4 regions of the Acidobacterium sp. FHG110202_01 genome follow, and region 1 is predicted to be linked to each of the others. Evidence: predicted binding sites of a transcription regulator. Region 1 holds the regulator's gene; each other region holds the start of a gene.
What was found. Region 1 encodes LexA, which represses DNA repair genes until DNA is damaged. Its sites were predicted from a motif close to CANTTCGCTTTTTATTCGC; they were not measured.
Positions count from the first base shown of each region.

Region 1 (5,034 bases):
GGAACGCGCACTTAATCTGTGAAGCGCCCGCGCAACCAGTTCTTTGCCTGTCCCCGTAGGTCCCTGCACCAGGACGGTTGTGTTTCGCTGCGCCACCATACGGATGCGCCTGCTCACCTCTAACATCACCGGATGATTTCCGATAAATTCAGGCAATCTGCACGAAGAATCCACCATGGTTGGTTTTGTATCCAGAGTAGTTACACTTTTGGACAACCCTTCTGCAATTGAAGCTCCTGAAGCTTTCTGAGTTTCCTCGGATCGATCAATCACCGGAGCACTGTTCCAGATCGCTCCATCCTCGTCCTGTGCGCGGCGCAGCGCATAGTGAATTTCATTTCTGCGCGGACTGTGCGCTGCCTTCGCAGTATTCGCGCCATCAACAGTCACCAGATCGACTTCAGGATAAAGCTGGTCCAGTTCTGCAATAAATTCCTGAATCTCGAGATCAGGCAGCCATGAGTCCATAATGACTGCTTCCGCCAGAGCGTTGTCGAGATGGGACAGGGTCTCCGCCCCGCCAGCCGCTTCACGAACGTCCCAATGCAATCCGGCGAGCGTTTCTTTCACACGCTGGCGAAACGAGAGATCAGCGCTGGTAAGGACCGCAGTCCTGGCCGGAGCAGACACAGAGCGTTTTACAATCGAGGCAGCAGTAGCCATAATCCCTCCCTTATGAGTGATTCCGCATTCCGATCGAATAACCCTGCCCGCGCACGGTCTGGATGAGCGGAATCTCCCCCGTGTTTTTTAATTTTCGGCGCAGGTAGTTCACATACACATCCACAACATTGGTCCCCGCATCGGGGCTCGTTTCCCACACCTGCTGCAACAGCTCCATGCGGGAAACGCAGTGCCCGCGGTTCAACAACAGGCATTCCAGTAATGCGAATTCCTTGTTGGTGAGCTGCACAGCCTCACTCGCCCGTGTCACGGAACGATCCACCCGGTTCAGCTCCAGGTCCCCATAGCGCAGCACCAGTCCTGCCGTCTTCCTTCGGCGCACTAATGAGCGGCAGCGGGCGCGAAGCTCCCTCAGCGAAAACGGCTTCAGCATGCAGTCGTCAGCGCCCATCTCAAGGCAGCGGATTCTTGTCTCTACTTCATGCCTTGCAGTCAATATGAGGACAGGTGTTTCATCGCTGACCGAACGAAAAAACTCAAGGACCTCTATTCCATCCTTGCGCGGCAGGTTCAGGTCGAGAACGGCGAGATCAGGAGCCTCTTCGAGAAAAATGTCCATAGCTGCCTGTCCATCCGTCGCAAGAGTCACCTGGTGGCCATCCGCCTCGAACCCCCGGCGCAGGAACCGCGCCAGAGCCTGATCGTCATCTGCGACTAAGAAACGCATCCTGAATTCCTCGCTGCACCTTCAACTTCTCCTGTATCGCTGGTGGAACACAAGAAATGCTTGAGAGGAAAATCGGGCCTGGTTTTGAAATGGAACGTTAGAGAATGAGCGGTTCAAAACGGGAATGACTAGTTAGATTTTTCTTAACCTTCTTGACGTGCAGATTTGACGTTTCCAAATCAACTTCAGAAAAAAATTACTGGCAATTCGCTTTTTATTCGCTACAATGGCCGTATGGCAGTCACACGGCGGCAAAAAGAGGTGCTGGATTTCATCTCCAGCTTCGTGCAGCGCAACGGCTACTCGCCATCGTTTGAAGAGATCGCCCACGGGCTGAACCTCAAGTCTCTGGCGACAGTCCATAAGCACATTACCAACCTGCAGAACAAAGGGCTCCTGCTGCGTGCCCACAATCGCAGTCGATCGATTGACATTCTGCCTGCCCGCAGCAAGTCGCGTACACTCGATCGCCTTCCGCTCGCAGGCCGCATCGCTGCTGGATTTCCCGTCGAAGGCCTAGAAACTTCGGAAAGCATTTCCCTGGCCGACATCATCGGCAACCGCGATGTCTTTGTGCTTCAGGTGCACGGCGATTCCATGCGCGACGAGCATATTGTGGATGGCGACTATGTTCTTGTGGAAAAAACCCGAGCCGCGCGAGAAGGAGAAATCGTGGTGGCGCTGGTGAATGGCGCAGAAACCACGCTCAAACGTTATTATGTCGAAGGCTCCATGGTGCGCCTGCAGCCTTCCAATATAGAAATGGATCCGATCTATGTCCCGGCAGCCCAGGTTGCCATCCAGGGACGCGCTCTTGGTGTACTTCGCAAGTACGCATAAATGAAAAAGGCCTGCTTGATTGCAGGCCTTTTCAACAAATCCCTCTTACAAATCTTAGTCGATCACGCGAGTGATGCTGCGTGCAATCGTGTCCTTGGGCACATAGCCGACAATCTGGTCGGCGACCTTGCCGCCCTTGAAGAGAAGCAATGCAGGAATACCGCGGATGCCATACCGCATCGGCGTCGCCTGGTTGCGATCCACATCCATCTTCATCACCTTGAGCTTGCCGCTGTATTCGGATGCCACTTCATCCACGATCGGCCCCAGCGCCTTGCAAGGCCCACACCAGGCTGCCCAGAAGTCCACCAGAACAGGCTGATCCGACTGGAGTACCTCTTGCTCAAAATTTGTGTCGTTTACCTCTACTACCGCCAGACCCGCCATGCTCCTCCTTCTCAGAATTCTGGCCCAAACAATAAGGACCACAAAATTCACTTCGTTTGATGATATATGGTCACGAAAGGTCGCAACAGCCATGACCCGCTCGCACACACACAAACTAAAAGCGCCTGGGCTCCAAATCGGAGCCACAGGCGCTAGAGCAGCCCTCCCCCAGAACTGCCCACGAATGCGAAATTAATACCTATGGTCGGTGGTGTAAAGCAAACTTAGGTAATCCAAAAGTAACCATAACTTATTTTGTAACAGGCTGCCCCACCCGGCAATTGGCAGAAGCAACCTCAATCTGGCAGTCGATGATTTCTACCAGTTCGCCCGCAACATGCTGTAGAATCAACTCTTTTGCAGCGTCAATCTGACTCGGAAATTCAATCAGAACCAGCACGGAAGGTCCGGCTCCGCTCAAGGTGACACTCAGAATTTCCTCTTTTCCGGAAAGGGGCAGCATTTTTTTTAATAAAGGACATACCTCGACCCGGTATGGCTGATGCAGCTTGTCTTCCACAGCAGTCGCCAGCAATTCGCCGTGCCCTGTCGCAAATGCCGCTGTCAGCAAAGCCACCCGTTGAAGATTCGCAACTGCATCTGCACGGCTGAAATTCAGCGGAACCACTGTTCGCGAAAGCGTTGTGGATAATGGCTCCTGCGGCAACACGACCAGCACCGGCCACGAAACGCGTGGCGTAAGCGAGATCGCCTCAACCGCGTCATTCTTCCAGCACGCAGCGGTGAGCCCCCCCAGCCAGCAGGCAGCCGTATTGTCCGGATGGCCTTCCACCCGGGAGGCCTCTGTCAGAATGCGGCTGCGGTCCCACCCAAGACTGCCAAAGTGCGATGCCATGGCCACTCCCGCCAGGCGCGTCGCCGCCGATGAACCGAGCCCCATTCCAATGGGGATGCCGTTCCGCATCTTGATCGCCAAGGGTATTGCTTCCACACCCTGCTGCGCAAGGATCGTTTTGTAGGTGTGCAGTAACAGGTTTCGCTCGACCGCCCCGCATATGTCAACATTGCGTCCTGTCGCGTCAATCGAGTATTCCTTCGCTGGAGTTGCTTCAACTTCCAGATACAGTGACAACGCAAGTGCCAGTGCATCAAAGCCCGGTCCTAGATTCGCTGATGTTGCCGGCAATCGAAGAGTAAGCGTCTCTGCACTCATCGGCTCGTCACCGCCTCCAGTTCGCGTAACACCTGGTCGGCTGAAGCCTCAAGTTCCACCGCGTTGCGCCGTGTCAGCTCAATCTCTGGCCGCAGTGAACCAATCTCTTCCGACTTCAGCAGGTCGCCACGATGATAGGCAATAGTGTAATCAGAATCCTTCAGTGTGTGCCCGGTAAGCAGCAGCACCACTGTTTCATGCAGATGCACCTTGCCTTGCTGTACAAGCTTCTTCAGTCCCGCCAGGGTTACGGCAGACGCAGGCTCACATCCAATTCCCTCCGCGCCGATCTCCGCCTTAGCCAGCGCGATCTCCGCTTCACTCACCTGCTCGCACCACCCTCCTGTCTCACGGATGACGCGCGCCGCTTTTTTCCATGATGCCGGATTGCCGATGCGGATGGCAGATGCGCGCGTATGCGCCTTCACCGGATGCAGCGTTTCGCCGCCGCTCTCCTGAAAACTGCGGTAGAGCGGGTTGGCACCTTCCGCCTGAATTACAGAAACTCTGGGCAATCGCGCCGTCAGTCCAAGATGCTTCATCTCCAGAAACGCCTTGCCCAGCGCAGAGCTGTTGGCGAGGTTTCCTCCAGGAACAATCACGTGGTCAGGAACCTCCCAGTCAAAGGACTCAGCAATCTCAAGCGCCGGTGTCTTCTGCCCTTCCAAACGATAGGGGTTCACCGAATTCAGCAGATACACCGGAGCCCGCTTCACCACTTCCGTCAGCACACGCACGCAGCCGTCAAAATCCGTTTTCAGTTGAATTGTCAGTGCCCCGTAATCCATTGCCTGCGAAAGCTTGCCCCAGGCGATCTTCCCCTCAGGGATCAGCACCAGGCTGCGCATTCCGGCGCGCGCAGCATAAGCAGTCATTGCAGCCGATGTATTTCCCGTCGAAGCGCAGGCGACCCATTGGTATTCGAACTCATGCGCAACTGACAGCGCGGCCGTCATGCCCGTGTCCTTAAACGACCCCGTGGGATTCATACCCTGATGCTTGGCATAGAGCCTCTCTATACCAGTCGAGTCTGCTGCGCGACGCAGTTGATATAACGGCGTATTTCCTTCGCGCAGAGAAACGATGTTCCGCTCGTCACGCAGAATATGCAGCATCTCGCGAAAACGCCAGACCCCACTCTGGTCAGCCTCTTCATTCGAGCCGCAGCGCTCTTTCCACAGCCAGCGCATCGCGCTTGCGTTCGGTTTTTTTGCCTCCGCCGCCGCATAGCCTGCGCTCCACGAGGGATAAATCACCTCAAAGAGATCGCCGCACGCCTCGC
Region 1 covers NZ_JBZYWJ010000004.1:79,307-84,340, forward strand. The annotation lists gene AC5S16_RS09315 (sigma-54 dependent transcriptional regulator) at 1-663, opposite strand, end outside; gene AC5S16_RS09320 (response regulator transcription factor) at 674-1,351, opposite strand; gene lexA (transcriptional repressor LexA) at 1,586-2,191, shown strand; gene trxA (thioredoxin) at 2,246-2,578, opposite strand; gene thrB (homoserine kinase) at 2,829-3,752, opposite strand; gene thrC (threonine synthase) at 3,749-5,034, opposite strand, start outside.

Region 2 (5,034 bases), on a different contig from region 1:
GCTTAATGGCAACCAGGCCGCTTTCGCGGTCCATGCCGCTGACGTTGCCGAAGGTGTAAAGCACCAGCCCGCGGCGGACAAGTTCGAGATTGGCCTCAAGGACCTGGGCGCGAAGGCCATCAAGCATAACGGGTGACCTCAGGATAAACAGTCATTGCCATCTTACTAAAGCGATTTATGAATCGTATCGCCATATTGCTTTTTTCCAGGTAAAGGGATTTTCCAGCAAACGTTTACTGGCGTTTTGACCTTATGCAATTTACACTTGGCAAGTCAAGTGGATCGCTCACTTCGGACATGAAGAAGAAATCGCGCAAGAAAAGCTCTCAAAAGAAACGTCTCGATATCCGCGATGTGGCGAAGCATGCACGGGTTTCGATTGCGACCGTGTCGCGCACCATTAACAAAGTGCCAACGGTCGATAAGGACCTCGCCAAGCGCGTGTGGAAGGCAATCGAGGAGCTGAATTACTTCCCCAACACGCAGGCGCGCGCGCTGGTCTCCGGACGCAGCCGGCTCTTCGGACTGCTCGTATCTGAGATCACGAACCCGTTCTTCCCCGAGCTGATCCAGGGCTTTGAAGATGTCGCCATCGAGGGCGGCTACGAAATTCTGATCGGCTCGACGAACTACGACCCGCAGCGTATGGAAATCTGCGTCCGGCGCATGCTCGAGCGCAATGTGGAAGGCGTGGCCGTCATGACCTTCGGCATCGAGGAGCCGCTGCTCGATGAGCTCGTCTCGCGCAACATCCCGATGGTGTTTGTCGATGTCGCTCCAGCAAACGAGAACGTGAGCGCGTTGCTGGTCGATTATCACCACGGCATTCGCGAAGGCGTGCAGCACCTGGCTGCGCTGGGGCACCGCAAGCTGAGCTTCATCAGCGGGCCCATGCAGCAACGCTCGTGCCAGCTGCGGCGCGCTGCGTTCCTGGGTTCAGCGGAAGAGATTGGCGTCCATCCGCCTGCCGAATGGATGATCGAAGGTGACCATACCCTTGAAGGCGGCATGAAGGCGATGCGCCATCTTCTGCATCAGAAAGATCTGCCGACAGCCGTGATGTGCTCGAATGACATGACTGCCATCGGAGCATTGCGCGTCCTCGCCAAAGCCGGCATCCGCGTTCCTGAAGATATTTCTGTCATCGGATTCGACGACATTCATCTCGCCGAGTTCGTCTATCCGCCGCTGACGACCGTCCGGATGTCGCGCAAGGACCTCGCCCGCGCCGCATTCTCTGCGCTTTGCTCGCACGTTGAGCCGGCGCATACCCATGCGAAGAAGGCATGGCCGGTCCAGACGAAATTAACGGTGCGGCAGTCGACGGGATATGCTCCGGCCATCAAGACGGCATCGAAGCGGAAGTCCCCAAAACTGGTTGCTCAGTAAGTCCCCTGCCACTGCCCTGACGACCTTGCCCTGCTGTCGGCTGAAGTTCAGGCCGAAATCTATCTAAATCCCGTTCCCGCAGGCGCAATATCCTTCATGCGCCGCTCTTCAATGCAAGATACAATTCCTATAATGGGCGAAGAGGAAGCGAATATCCGGATCGCTAATCGGGCGTTCTTTTATGGATGAGAAGACCGCACTCCGCAAGATCGTTCACATCGATATGGATGCCTTCTATGCCTCCGTCGAGCAAAGAGACGATCCCGGTCTGCGCGGCAAGCCAGTGGTGGTCGCGTGGAAAGGAAACCGATCTGTCGTTTGTGCTGCCTCTTACGAAGCCAGAAAGTTTGGAGTGCGTTCAGCGATGCCCGCCATTCACGCTGAACGGCTATGTCCCGGCGCCATCTTTATTCCGCCCGACTTCACTCGCTATCGCGCCGTCTCGCAAAGCGTGCGTGAAATCTTTCGACGCCACACGGATCTGATCGAACCGCTCTCGCTCGATGAAGCCTACCTCGATGTCACCGGGAACAAGACGGGCCTGCCCACAGCTACCCGCGTAGCCAAGGCCATTCGCCAGCAGATTCGCGAAGAGTTGCATCTCACCGCCTCTGCAGGTGTTGCTCCGAACAAGTTTCTGGCGAAGATCGCATCGGATTGGCGCAAGCCGGATGGCCTCTTCGTCATCCAGCCGGAAGAGGCCGAGGCTTTTCTGACGCCGCTTCCTGTAGGCCGCCTTCCAGGCGTAGGAAAAGTGACTGAAAGACGAATGCAGGAGATCGGGATCAAAACCGTTGGAGATCTGCGTGAGATTGAACTCTCGCTGCTCGAAGAGCGCTTTGGCAGTTATGGGATGCGGCTCCACGCTCTCGCTCGCGGCATTGATCACAGCCCTGTTGTCTCCAACCGGCCGACCAAATCCATCTCTGCAGAAGACACCTTCGAGCGCGACATCCCGCTCGAAGACACAGCGCCTGTGATCCGCCGATTGGCGGAGAAAGTCTGGTCAGCTTCACGCAAAGAAACGCGCATCGCGCGCACCGTGGTGCTCAAGCTGAAGACCAGCGACTTCCGTATCCTCACTCGCAGCCATACAACGGGCATGCCGCCTTCGTCGTGTGAAGAGCTGACGAACATTGCCCTGGCGCTGCGTGAACGGGTGAACGCCGATGCGGGCCAGCTTTACCGTCTCGTCGGTGTAGGCCTGAGCAATTTTCAGGAATCCGACGAGGCCTCTGTAGATCTCGGCCCTTTTCAATTTGAATTAAAGGCTTAGCAAACAACAGCGCCGCCTGTGATGGCGGCGCTGCATATACAGAGCTACTGATCATTGCCTTGTGTATTTTCCACGGCGATAATCGTGCCGAAAAGACCGTGTTGCTCATGGTCTGTCCCGGCGGAAAAGAAGAGGGTTGTAGCCGGGCCTGCGGTCGCGTCATTTCCAAATCCAAGTCCCCACAAGCCATCAATCTTGATGGGCGAGTTAGAGGCATCGAACAATCTTCCTTTAAAGCGTCCGGTCACTGCGTTAAAGGCAAGAATTTCTCCGCTGCCGAATTGTCCTACCAGGATGTCGTGACTGTGGCTGCCGAAGTCGCTCGACGCCTGAACCAGGCCCCATGGCGCATTGAACCACGGACCATGTTCAAGACGCCGCAACCGGCGGCCTTCCGGTGAAAAGATGTCCACGTACCCGAGCCCGGCGCCGTCCACCTCGTCATGCTTCTGGCTGTCCTGCTGAGCAAAGGAAACATAGATATTCCCGCCTATGTTCTGCACGTTGAATGGCGCGAAGCCTCGCGGCAGATCGTCATCATCGAAGAGCTCCTCCATGTTGGGCACGTGGTGGAACTTCGAGTCATATATCTGTACTCGTCCCTGGCGAAAATCGGCGACATAGAGAAAACTCTGTGGGCCTAGAAACGGCAGGTCAAGCGTGGCCATAGTCGCACCCTTGAAAACAGATTTCTCTTTTTGATTGATCTTGATAACGGCATGCGTGCCATCGACTTTGGGGTTCCACCCGGAGATCGTGCCATCTTCAGTCACAAAAAGGAACGTTGCCGGCGCCCCTGGACTGATCTCGAAGCCGGTGCCGCCGTTGAATACAGTCCCCGTCGGCGTTCCCGGTGGGGTGCTTGGGTCCGACGGAGGAATAGTCACCACAAGCGGAGTAATTGTGCCTGTGCCGCTATAAAGCGTGGCAAGGCCCATGCCGTTATCGGAAACCCACCACGGGCTTGTCGAACTACGGGAAAGTCCCCACGGATTCACCAGGTTTGGGTCGGTGGCGGCTGCGGCCCCAGGGATATCGGAAACCAGATTGGTTTGTTTGTAATGCTGTGATGGACTAACGCCTTGCGCGTAGGAGTTAGCTGCAAAGGAGATGAGAAGAAGCGAGAGCGCTCCCCCGAATCTCCAGGATTTGCTTGTCTGGAATATTTGCATAGCTCTTCATCCCTCCGGGCGAGAGAATGCCATCCGGGCAAGCTGTAAAGGCATTTCCGCAGCATTGTTCCAGCGGCGTTCAAGCCCGAAGCGACGATAGGAAAAGTTCATTGCATCCTTGTCACATAGTTGTCTGAAATTTGTCATTTACTTATCGCTTTCAGCTGACAAGATGGCAATTCTGCTGGACATATCGTCTTCATGAAATGCGAAAACAATGTACACGGATACATTCGGCGTAAGATACTCCGTGAGGAAAGAGGGAATGAAAGATCCGCGTTTTCTGTTGGTTGTGTTGATAGGCCTGTTTGCCGCGCAGGGAATGAATGCGCAAAATCCGCCCGGAACAGTTGCTCAGGTGCTTTCTCCAGATGGGCAGATCGACTTCACATTGCTCAACAGTCAGAATGGCCTTGCTTACACGGTGAACTATCACGGAAAGCCGCTGATCTCCGAATCGTCGCTTGGGCTCGAAATCCAGGATCAGAAACCGCTCGGAACAGGATTGCAGGTGGTCCATGTGACTCCCGGCGAGGCTGACGAGACGTGGACAAATCCGCTGGGCAAGTCGAGCAAAGTGCGCAACCATTACAAATCGGCGCGCGTGGACTTTGCAGAAACAGCAGGACTGGGACGAAAGCTTTCCCTTGAGATACGCGCGTTTGATGACGGTATCGCATTTCGCTACGTATTGCCGGAGCAGGATCCGCTCCGGAGCTTCCGCATCACCCGGGAAGAAACTGCTTTTCACTTCGTGAATGATGCAACCACATATCCATTGGTGCTCGATGGATTTCAAACTTCCTATGAAGATGATTACCAGATGCGACCAGTAAGCGGGCTGCATTCCGATTGGCTCATCGCTTTGCCTCTGCTGGCGCAGGTCCCCGGAACAGGCTGGGCCGCGATCACAGAAGCTGACATCGAGAATTATCCGGGCATGTACCTGCGGCACCATGGCGGCTGGGGCGTCAATGCCGCTCTCACCGCGGAGCTTTCGCCGCGAATCGATGAGCCCGGCGTAGCGGCAGATGTGTCTGCGCCGATGCAGACGCCGTGGCGCGTCGTGATGATTGGCGATGAGCCGGGGTGGCTGGTGGAGTCAAATATTGTCCTCAATCTGAATCCGTCATCGAAGATCGCCGACACGTCATGGATCAAGCCGGGTAAGGCGGCGTGGGACTGGTGGTCAGGACA
Region 2 covers NZ_JBZYWJ010000007.1:202,129-207,162, forward strand. The annotation lists gene AC5S16_RS16080 (L-ribulose-5-phosphate 4-epimerase) at 1-127, opposite strand, end outside; gene AC5S16_RS16085 (LacI family DNA-binding transcriptional regulator) at 253-1,389, shown strand; gene dinB (DNA polymerase IV) at 1,571-2,665, shown strand; gene AC5S16_RS16095 (TIGR03118 family protein) at 2,710-3,837, opposite strand; gene AC5S16_RS16100 (glycoside hydrolase family 97 protein) at 4,103-5,034, shown strand, end outside.
Region 2: a site for LexA is predicted at 1,526-1,544, ahead of dinB (DNA polymerase IV). Genes of this name have one in related genera too.

Region 3 (5,034 bases), on a different contig from region 1:
ATGTTCTGCGCCTCATTCTTCGGCAAGGGGCGAAGTTGGCGATTGCAGGCTCTGTCATCGGGGTTGTCGGCGCATTCTTTCTGCGCCGCATCATGGCCAGTTTTCTATACGGACTGAGTGCCAATGATCCCTTGATCCTGGGCCTCGTTCCCTGCGTCATGGTCTTTATTATCGTATTGGCTTGCTGGTTGCCAGCTCGAAGAGCCACGCGGATAGACCCGATGGCAGCTTTGCGCTACGAATAGCATGACGCAGACTTAATTGTTGCCTTATCGCCCATGCCACTCGGCGAACCGATATTCTGAACAGTTTTTGTGTTCTGGATTTGTCCTGGCGCCCCCCTGTCCGGGGACCAACTAGAAGCTGGCCAGAGGGTCAACGCTATGTCCGAGTGGAAAATGGATCGACGTCAGGTGCGACTCGTCTGGGGACGAAGTGCGCGTTGATTCTTGGCGGACCTGCCTTCGCTCCAAACCAGAGTTGATAGAGCAAGGAGTGAGATAACAGCAAAGGGACTCGCATAGATGAGGAAGACCTCAAGCGGCCACTGCCAGCCCATAGCTGCCCAGACGCTCGGATATCTGGGAAAGAGTCTGATGGCCGTGTGCAAGCTTTGTTCATGAGCGTATTGTTCTTCCGTCAACCACAGCACGCGCCTGAGGAAAGAATGCTTAGGCGGTTGATCGTCCGGATCATGCCGCTGTAGATGGGTGATCTCATGAGAAAGAACGACTGCGATCTCTGCCGGCCTGTTACGATGTCGATCGCACACATGAATCACGCCATCCTCAAGCGTGGTGAACCCTTCTCTGCCACGCGAGCAGGCGATGAACTCGATCGGATTGCCATGTTTCCGCAAGTAATCGACCTTGTCTGGATACACTTCTGCCAGGATGGTTAGACCTAACTCCACATCGTGTTCATAGTGAAGTCCTGCTGTCCTTGTGAATATTCTTTTTGCAGGCCCCAGATCATCTTCGGAAAAATTCTGTATCTTCCAGCCGCAAGTAAAGACCAGGAGAACAGTGAAGACCATGATCGCAATCCATCGAGTACGAATGGGTAGACTTTGGAGTTTTTCATGAAGTGATCGCATAGTTCGGCACACATCCTTTATGCCATATCCATAGAAAAAAACTAACTCGGAGTGACCAGTTTGTGTAAGGGCATGGATTCCTTCGCAAAATATAGCTTCTATGAAACTGCCTCAAACAACTCATCCGGCGCTTTTCCATAGTATTTAAGGGCAGAAGCAGACCTGCTATTCTTTCCCGTCATATCTTCACCAATGATTTCAGCAAGTTAAGCCGATCTCCACATCCGGATGCCCCAACGAATGTTGACAAGTTGGGAGCGACAAAAGAAAATCAAGAATCTTAGGCGAACAAAAAGCGAAATATTGAGGCATGGCGACTGCTGCTCAAATCCGATCTCAGATTGAATCGCTTCTGGCGAATCGGATTCCGCGTGCGCTCACTCCCAAAGCTGCAGACGATCAGGAATCGATCCTGTGTGGGCTTCACGATCTTGACAGTATGCAGGCCTTTCCACGCGGCGGTCTTATCGAGCTTTGCGGTCCGGCGTCGAGTGGAAGAACCAGTCTTCTACAAAGCCTGCTAGCCTATGTCACCTTTGCCGGAGAAGCGGCAGCGATCCTGGACGCAAGCGACAGCTTCGATCCGGTCAGCGCAAAACAAAACGGGGTTCTTCTCAGGAATCTCCTTTGGATTCGTCCGGGGGCGGTCCGGATTCATAGGCGTGCCCAACTTGGGGTTCTCGATCAGCTGCTCATGGCAGCCGACATCATCCTCCAGAGTGGAGGATTTGGGCTGGTCATCCTGGATTGCGCCAATATACCTGCGATGGAGTCCATCAAAATTCCACTCACTACCTGGTTCAAGATGCTCCGTTCAGTCGAAAACACCCGCACAGCCTTCGTGAGCACAGCTGAGATTCCGATTGCTGGAAGCAGCGCGTCGGTGACAGTGCAACTCGAGCAAACAGACGTCAAGCTGTTGCAGACGAATGCAAAGTATGGCTCCGGCCTGTATGTGGAGGGTGCCTGCCTGATCGATTCGATCGGCATTCGTGCCGAGGTGACACGCGCGCGCCAGCGTAAACCTCCGCAATCTGCATATCGTATAGCCAACTTCACCACCACAGTTCAAGGGTATCGATAGGTGAATTGTGTTTGGTTGTGTCTATCTTCCCAATTTCGTTTGCCAAGCATGCCTGCGTCTGAGACCTGAACTTCACGGTGAGCCTGTAGCCATCGTGGAAGGCGCGCCGCCTCTGACGCGTGTGGTCGCTCTCAATGCCAAGGCTCGGAAAGCGGGCATTTTCGCGGGCATGACAAGGACCGAAGCCGAGAGCTACGCCGGAATGGTCGTATGCGAGCGCCAGCCGGATCTGGAGATCTCTGCCCATGCAGCTCTTCTCGATTGTGTCTGGAGATTTTCGCCGCGCATCGAAGGGATCGCGCTGGATACGGTCGTGCTTGATCTCTATGGCTTGCACAGGCTCATGGGGACATTGGAGGAGATTGGAAAGCAGATTCGTGAGCATTCGCGATCCGTGTCTCTTTATGCGCGTGTTGGCATCGCGAGCAGTCCCGACGTCGCCAGATTTGCCGCGCGATCCACCCGCAGTCTACGAATCATTCCGACCGGACAAGAAGCGGAAGCGCTCAAGCCACTGTCCGTCACGCTGCTTGACCTGGACCCTGCTATAGCCACCATCCTGCATCGCTGGGGAATCCGCACATTCGGTCAGCTTGCGGCTCTCCCCTCGAAATCGCTCGTTGCGCGCCTGGGTCAGGACGGCCTGTGGTTACAACGCCTGGCGCAAGGTGAGTCAGCGCGCATTTTTGCGCCGACTGAGTTACCCCAGAGGTTTGTCGAGCTGGTCGAACTCGACGATCCCGTCCACGACATGGAGTCGCTTGGCTTTGTCATCCGGGTCATGCTCGATCAGTTGTGCCAGAGACTCGTTCACCGAGCACTCGCGACAGCTGAACTGCGCATGGAATTGCAACTGGATCTGCTGAGCAATGGCGCAACCGCGACAAACATCCCTTACAGCCGGTTCATCCGAATCCCTATCCCGACCACGGACGCGATGCTGCTTCTGAAGCTCGTACAACTTGATCTTGCAGCCCATCCACCGGGTGCGCCGGTTGCCAAATTGCGCTTGGAAGCCGAACCCATGCGACCGCGGCATGTGCAGGAAGGCATGTTTACGCCGCAGGGGCCGGAGCCGCAACAGCTGGAAGTGACGCTCGCTCGATTGCGCAGGCTGGTGGGAGAGGATCGAGTGGGATCGCCTGAAGTCATCGAACGGCACAGCGCGGAGACCTTTCGTCTGGTCCATTTCACCCCCGATGCAAAGGCAATACGCAAATCAAGAATTGCCCCGAAGAAATCCGCTCTTCGAATATATCGTCCGCATCGGATCGCTCACATTCAGAGTCACGAGGGAGCGCCTGTCTCCGTGTGGTTTGAGAACCGACGGTATCGAGTGCAATCGGCGGCTGGTCCCTGGCGCAGGTCGGGTGAATGGTGGAGTCCCAGGCGCTGGGGACGAGACGAGTGGGACCTTGTCCTTATGCAACGCGATCAGACGGCGCTGATCGTAAAGGCATACCGCAATCTGCTCAACGGCGAATGGTTCATCGAGGGGGAGTACGACTGATGTATGCCGAACTGCATTGCCGTTCCGCTTTCAGTTTCCTCGAAGCTGCTTCCTTGCCGGAGACCTTGGCAGAGGTCTGCGCAGCCAAGGGGATTTCTGCCATAGGGCTTCTCGACCGAGATGGTCTTTATGGTTCGCCTCGCATGCATTTTGCCGCGAAAGAAGCAGGGATTAAGGCCCATGTCGGCGGGGAAATCACGCTGGAAGACACGCTCTTCGGAACCGCCGCGCGCTGCCGTTATCCCCTCCTGGTTGAAAACAAGCTTGGATACGAGAATCTTTGCCGGCTCATTACGAAATACAAGCTACGCGAAACACAAAAAGGCAGCGGGGCAGCTAGTGTTCCGGAGCTTGAAGAATACTCCGCCGGTCTCGTCTGTCTTACCGGTGGCCTCGAAGGACCGCTCGCCGAAGCACTCATGCGCGGAGGATACGACGAGGGACTTCGGGCGGTTGAGCGCATCGTTCGGACTTTCGGGCCTCGCAATGTCTTCGTAGAGCTTCAACGACATCGGAATCGGGAACAGGAAGCTCGCAACCAGGCGGCCGTCTCCATTGCTCGAACTCTCCATCTCCCTCTGCTTGCGACCAACGGCGTGACCTATGCAAGACCGGTCGAACGCGAGATTCAGGATGTATTGACCGCAATCCGTCTGCACACGACTCTCGAAGGCGCTGGATTGGCACTTGAGGGGAATGCCGAGCGGCATTTACGTTCCCCGCGGGAGATGGAAAGACTTTTTCGAGATTTGCCAGAAGCTATTCACAACTCAAGCGAGCTTTCTGCGCGCCTGCAATTTGAAATAGAAAATCTTGGTTACCAGTTTCCTCGCTACGAAGTCCCGAGCGGCGAGACGATGGATTCGTTTCTTCGCGCTCGCACTCTCGAAGGCTTTGAAAGACGATATGGCATTCAGGGCGGACGCATTCTACAACGCGCCCGCGAACAGGTTGAAAAGGAACTAGGGCTGATTGCGAAACTCGGACTTGCCGGGTACTTCCTCATTGTGTGGGATTTAATCCGCTTTTGCCGAGAGAAGGAGATTCTCATCCAGGGGCGTGGCAGCGCCGCCAACAGTGTTGTCTGCTACAGCCTAGGCATTACCGCCGTCGATCCGATTCGCCTGGATCTTCTTTTTGCACGGTTTTTGTCGGAAGAGCGTGGTGAATGGCCAGATATCGATCTCGATCTGCCGAGCCGCGATCAGCGTGAGCGCGTCATTCAATATCTCTACCGCAAGTATGGCGCGGAAGGTGCGGCGATGACGGCCAATGTCATCACCTATAGGAATAAATCGGCAGCGAAGGAAGTGGGCAAAGTACTGGGGATTGACGACGGGACTC
Region 3 covers NZ_JBZYWJ010000006.1:83,690-88,723, forward strand. The annotation lists gene AC5S16_RS13855 (ABC transporter permease) at 1-245, shown strand, start outside; gene AC5S16_RS13860 (hypothetical protein) at 410-1,036, opposite strand; gene AC5S16_RS13865 (P-loop NTPase family protein) at 1,407-2,180, shown strand; gene AC5S16_RS13870 (DNA polymerase Y family protein) at 2,188-3,690, shown strand; gene AC5S16_RS13875 (DNA polymerase III subunit alpha) at 3,690-5,034, shown strand, end outside.
Region 3: a site for LexA is predicted at 1,381-1,399, ahead of AC5S16_RS13865 (P-loop NTPase family protein). Genes of this name have one in related genera too.

Region 4 (5,034 bases), on a different contig from region 1:
TTCCTTACAGACAGCACAGTGTTTCAGTGGGAAAACCAGACGCTGCGTGCCGATCTGATTCCCGCCCTTCCTGTCGCGCTCTGTCTTGGAATCAGCATCGCTGTGGGTCATCCTGTTGCCGGGATGATTGCAGCCGGCGGCGCCGTGAACACCGGCTTCGGGCAGAAGCACCGCATCGACGACTCGCATCTGCTGCCGATGATCTTCGTCACCTTCGGTATGGCCTTCTCCGGTTTCTTCGGCGTGTTGATCGGCCATGAGAACTCTCTGCTCGTGGCTGTTGCAGCGCTTTTGGGGTTTGGTTATGGCATGCTTACTGCGCGCCCCGAAGCATACGGCTGGGTGGGCCAGCAGTGCGTTATCACTTTTCTTGTCGCATCGGCGTTTCCCGCATCGCCCTCCGAGGCAGTGGACCGCGGTCTGCTGCTCTTCGCTGGTGGAGCATTTCAGCTTATCGTTTCATCCATTCTGTTGCGAATTTTTGGCGACCTGCGCAGGCATCTCTTCGAACTCACCCGCTATCTTCGCGACGAGCAGCTGGCGCTGCGTGATGCGCTTCTTGAAACGGCTGCCTCCGTGCGCGAGCGGGATTTTCAGAATTCGGCAATACCCTATGCGCTTCGTCTTGCTACCACCGTCGGGGTTTCCACCGAGATCTACCGCAGACTGCATTATCCCAGCGGTTACTGGATTCCCATGACCGCGATGCTGGTGCTGAAGCCTGGTCTTACTGATACGGTAAGCCGTGCCGTAGCGCGCATGCTCGGAACCATGTGCGGAGCCATGGCTGTCAGCTTCCTTCTCGCTCATCTGCATGTTTCTCCCATTGTTCTCGCTGCGGGTACAGTCCTCTTCGCGTGGCTTTCCTATGGACTGCTCAACGTGAACTATGCCCTCTTCACGATGGCGATTACGGGTTACATCGTCTTTCTTCTGTCTCTGAACCAGGCTCCGGGACCGGAAATCGCCCGGCACCGCACCCTCTGCACGGCACTGGGAGGAGGAATTGCGCTTTGCGTGCGCCTGGTTGTGATCCTGTACAGCCGTAGTCACTGGCACAGGGCGGCTGCGGTTGTCCGCCACGTTGTGGCTCCGTTTCGCTAGCATTGCATGCAGCAGACGCGCCTCACAGCGCCATGAGGTGAATGCCTAGAGCGGCTTGGCCACCGGCACTGCCTGTGCCGCCGCATGCTTCGCCAGTCCGGGCAGCAGTTCCAGCTGCCAGATATACACCACCAGCTCGCGCGCATAATGCAGCAGCGGCTTCGTATCCGGCAGGCGGATGCCATGCGCCTGCGGCAGCTCGTTCAGCTCGATCTCTGCTTCTGCCATCTCCAGCGGCCAGGGCATGTGGTGAATGTTTCCGCGATAGATCGTGCCGCGCTTGTCTGTTGTATAGAGGCAGTACCGTTCCGTAAGAAAATTCTCGATCCCGCCCTTCATGCTCGGCTGGCAGAGACTGCGGTAGGTCGCGCGGAAGCGCACGTTCTGCAAAGTAAGCAGGCGCGTGCTCTGGTAGTGGAACTCGCGCTCGTCTTTTGTGTCGATGCTCATGTGCGCCCAGTAATAGGGAAGCCGGAAGAACGTCCGCGCTACGGCCACAGCCGCTGGATTCGCCGCATCCAGCGAGAAGAAGTAGACGCCGGCCATGTTCGAATGCCGCTCGCGCACATACGTCCGCAGGTTCAGCTCGGGAAAATGGTTTGCTCCCGGAACCAGCGGCATTCCGCGCAGCCGGATGCGATCCATCCAGAAGGGAACTACGCCTACCCAGGCTGAGCCATCAAAGGTATCCACCGAGAGCCCCGGCGGCAGAAGATGCGTAATTTCGCCCGCAGGAAGAGGCCAGTGCGCGAACAGAAGGTTGTTCCAGCGCTGGGTCATGGCCCAGGAGGCCGAGGGCAGCGGCCACGGCCTGTGGCTCGTCTCCGTGAGGATGTCCTTCATGTCCTGAGAGCTGTTGACCATAGGACGCGCCGCAACCCTTTGAAGTTGCTGCGTTTGCCCTTGGGACATCTCTTCCAGAGGCAAATGCCGTATTCTGGTTGCCAACATGCCTGAATCTCTAGCTGAACGCGTAGCTGTCACACCAGCAGAACCCCAAAACCAGACAGAAGTTTTTGCCGTACACGGCGCCGACCCCGAGGTGCTGGCCTACGCCATGGCCAAATATTCGCGCTCCGCGCTCTCCATGAAAGAATCGCTCAAGGAGATCAGCAGACAGCGCGCCGAACAGTTTCTCAACACATTCTATTTCCAGTACGGCCATCGTTCGATCGCCGATCTCGCACACATCGCCTTCGCCATTGAGAGACTATCACTGCTCGCCGCCATCTCCCTCGTCGACGAGCAGCGCTGGGACGGCCAGGAGCGCTCCACCCGCTACCAGAACTTCAACAAAAGTGGCTGGTATATGCCGGACTTCGGTTCTGATCGGGATTCTGTACAACTCTACCGCAACTCAATTGAGGCATTGTTTACTGCCTACCACGACCTCGCCGAAGGCATGTTCGAGCACCTGAAGACCAAGGTCACAAAGCCTGCCGAGATGAAGCAGGAAAGTTACGACCGGACCCTGAAAGCCCGCGCTTTCGACGTAGCCCGCTACCTGCTTCCGCTCGCCACCAACACGTCACTCGGCCAGATCGTCAACGCCCGCACGCTTGAGACGCAGGTCTCGCGCCTGCTCTCCAGCCCCTATGGTGAAATCCGCCAGCTGGGAGAAAAGCTGCGCGCCGCCGCTACCGGAGCGGCCTGGAATGTCCACGCCGAAGAGCTCGTCCGGCTGCAGAGCGAGATTGCCGTCCTCGACCCGGCATTAGGCGAGAAAGCCGCCAGCCTGCTCACGCGCGAAGTCAAAACCGCTCCAACGCTGGTCAAATACGCCGCGCCCAACAACTACGAAATCGAGACCCGCCGCGAGCTGGCTCAGGCCGCTGCCGAGCTGATGAAGGGCGAGGCTATCGCTCCGGCTCCGGTCGTAGACCTAGTGGAACGCGAAGAATCTCTCGAAGCAGAGCTGGCCGCTACTTTGCTTTATAGAGCCTGCCATTACTCCTACCGTCAGCTCCGCAACCACGTCGCCGCTCTCCCTGAATCCCGCATCGACGAAATCATCGCCCTGGGCACGCGCCATCGCGGCAAGCACGACGAGCTTCTGCGTGAATTCTCCGCCGGGCAGGCCCTTCGCTTCGACATTCTCATGGACATCGGCGGCTTCCGCGACATGCACCGCCATCGCCGCTGTGTGCAGGTCCTGCAGGGCTACACCACGCTTCATGGATACGACATCCCCGAAGGCACAGCTGAAGCCGGACTGCAGCCGCAGTACGAATCGGCCATAAAAGCCGCCTTCAGCGCGCACGATGCACTCCGGAACAGTTCCACACCGGAGGCCGGGCAGTCCGCCGACTATGTCCTGCCACTGGGTACACGCATCCGCGCCCTCTTCAAAATGGACTTCGCCGAGGCCCTCTACATCTCCGAGCTGCGCTCGCAGCCGCAAGGCCACTTCTCCTACCGCCGCGTAGCCTGGGAGATGTACCAGGCGGTAAAGAAACAGCACCCGGCACTGGCCGAACATTTCCGTGTGACCGACGTAAACGAGCCGATCGATTTGCTGAAGAGATGACTGACCTCTGTGCTCGCAGCCTGCCTTTAGTGCAGCCCTTAATCCGCAATATGAAAATTAGCGGAACATGAATCATAAGAATGAGTTAGTGGCGTAGCCATGGCACTCATCGAGGCAAGAATGGCAAGCGAAGCTTGCGTCCGCTCCATGCAATGGTTACTATAGTTTTTGATTTTTCTTCGCCCCCTAGAAAATGAGTGCTAGAATCGCCTCAAATTCGTACATTTCCTCAACCAGCACGCGTATTCTGGCGCAAAACCGCGCCCTCAGGATTGGAGAAGTATCGTGGCAGATGACCGTACCCGCGCCGTAGAACTGGCGCTTTCGCAGATCGAAAAGCAATTCGGCAAGGGCTCCATCATGCGCCTCGGCAGCAAGGAGGCCGTGGTGCCCATCTCGACCATTTCCACCGGCTCGATCTCCTTTGACGCCGCGCTCGGCGTCGGCGGAGTGCCGCGCGGCCGCGTCATTGAAATCTTCGGCCCTGAATCCTCGGGCAAAACCACTATCACCCTCCAGATCATCGCTGAAGCCCAGAAGGCCGGCGGCATGGCCGCCTTCGTCGACGCAGAGCACGCCCTCGATCCCATCTATGCGAAGAAGCTGGGCGTGGATGTCGATAACCTGCTCGTCTCCCAGCCCGACTATGGCGAACAAGCTCTCGAGATCACCGAGGCCCTCGTCCGTTCCGGCGCTATCGACGTTTTGGTGGTCGACTCGGTGGCCGCGCTCGTCCCCAAGGCCGAACTCGATGGCGAAATGGGCGACTCGCATGTAGGACTGCAGGCCCGTCTCATGTCGCAGGCGCTGCGCAAGCTCACCGGAACAGTCTCGAAGTCGCGCACCTGCCTCATTTTCATCAACCAGATCCGCGAAAAGATCGGCGTGATGTTCGGCAATCCGGAAACCACGACCGGTGGCCGCGCACTCAAGTTTTACTCCACGGTCCGCATCGATATCCGCCGTATTTCGGCAGTCAAGGAAGGCGATGTCGTTGTCGGAGCGCGTACCAAGGTGAAGATCGTCAAGAACAAGGTGGCCGCGCCCTTCCGCGAGGCTGAGTTCGACATCCTCTATGGAGAAGGCATTTCGCGTGAAGGAGATGTGCTTGATCTGGCGGTGAACAACAACATCGTCGAGAAGTCCGGCGCCTGGTACAGCTACTCTGGTGAGCGCATCGGCCAGGGCCGCGAAAACGTCCGCACCTACCTGAAGGACAACCGGGAAACCTTCGAGAAGATCAACGCCGAACTCCGCCAGAAGCTGAAGATCGGCGCGCCAGCTGCGCCAGAAATCCCGCCAGTCCCGGTCAACGGAGCAGCAGCCGCTCAGGAAGCAATAAGTAGCAAACAACTTACTCCTCCTCCTCCGAGGCGAATGACAATGCCTCCTAAGGCATAAAG
Region 4 covers NZ_JBZYWJ010000002.1:676,593-681,626, reverse strand. The annotation lists gene AC5S16_RS06110 (FUSC family protein) at 1-1,104, shown strand, start outside; gene AC5S16_RS06105 (YqjF family protein) at 1,150-2,055, opposite strand; gene AC5S16_RS06100 (FAD-dependent thymidylate synthase) at 2,054-3,631, shown strand; gene recA (recombinase RecA) at 3,917-5,032, shown strand.
Region 4: a site for LexA is predicted at 3,796-3,814, ahead of recA (recombinase RecA). Genes of this name have one in related genera too.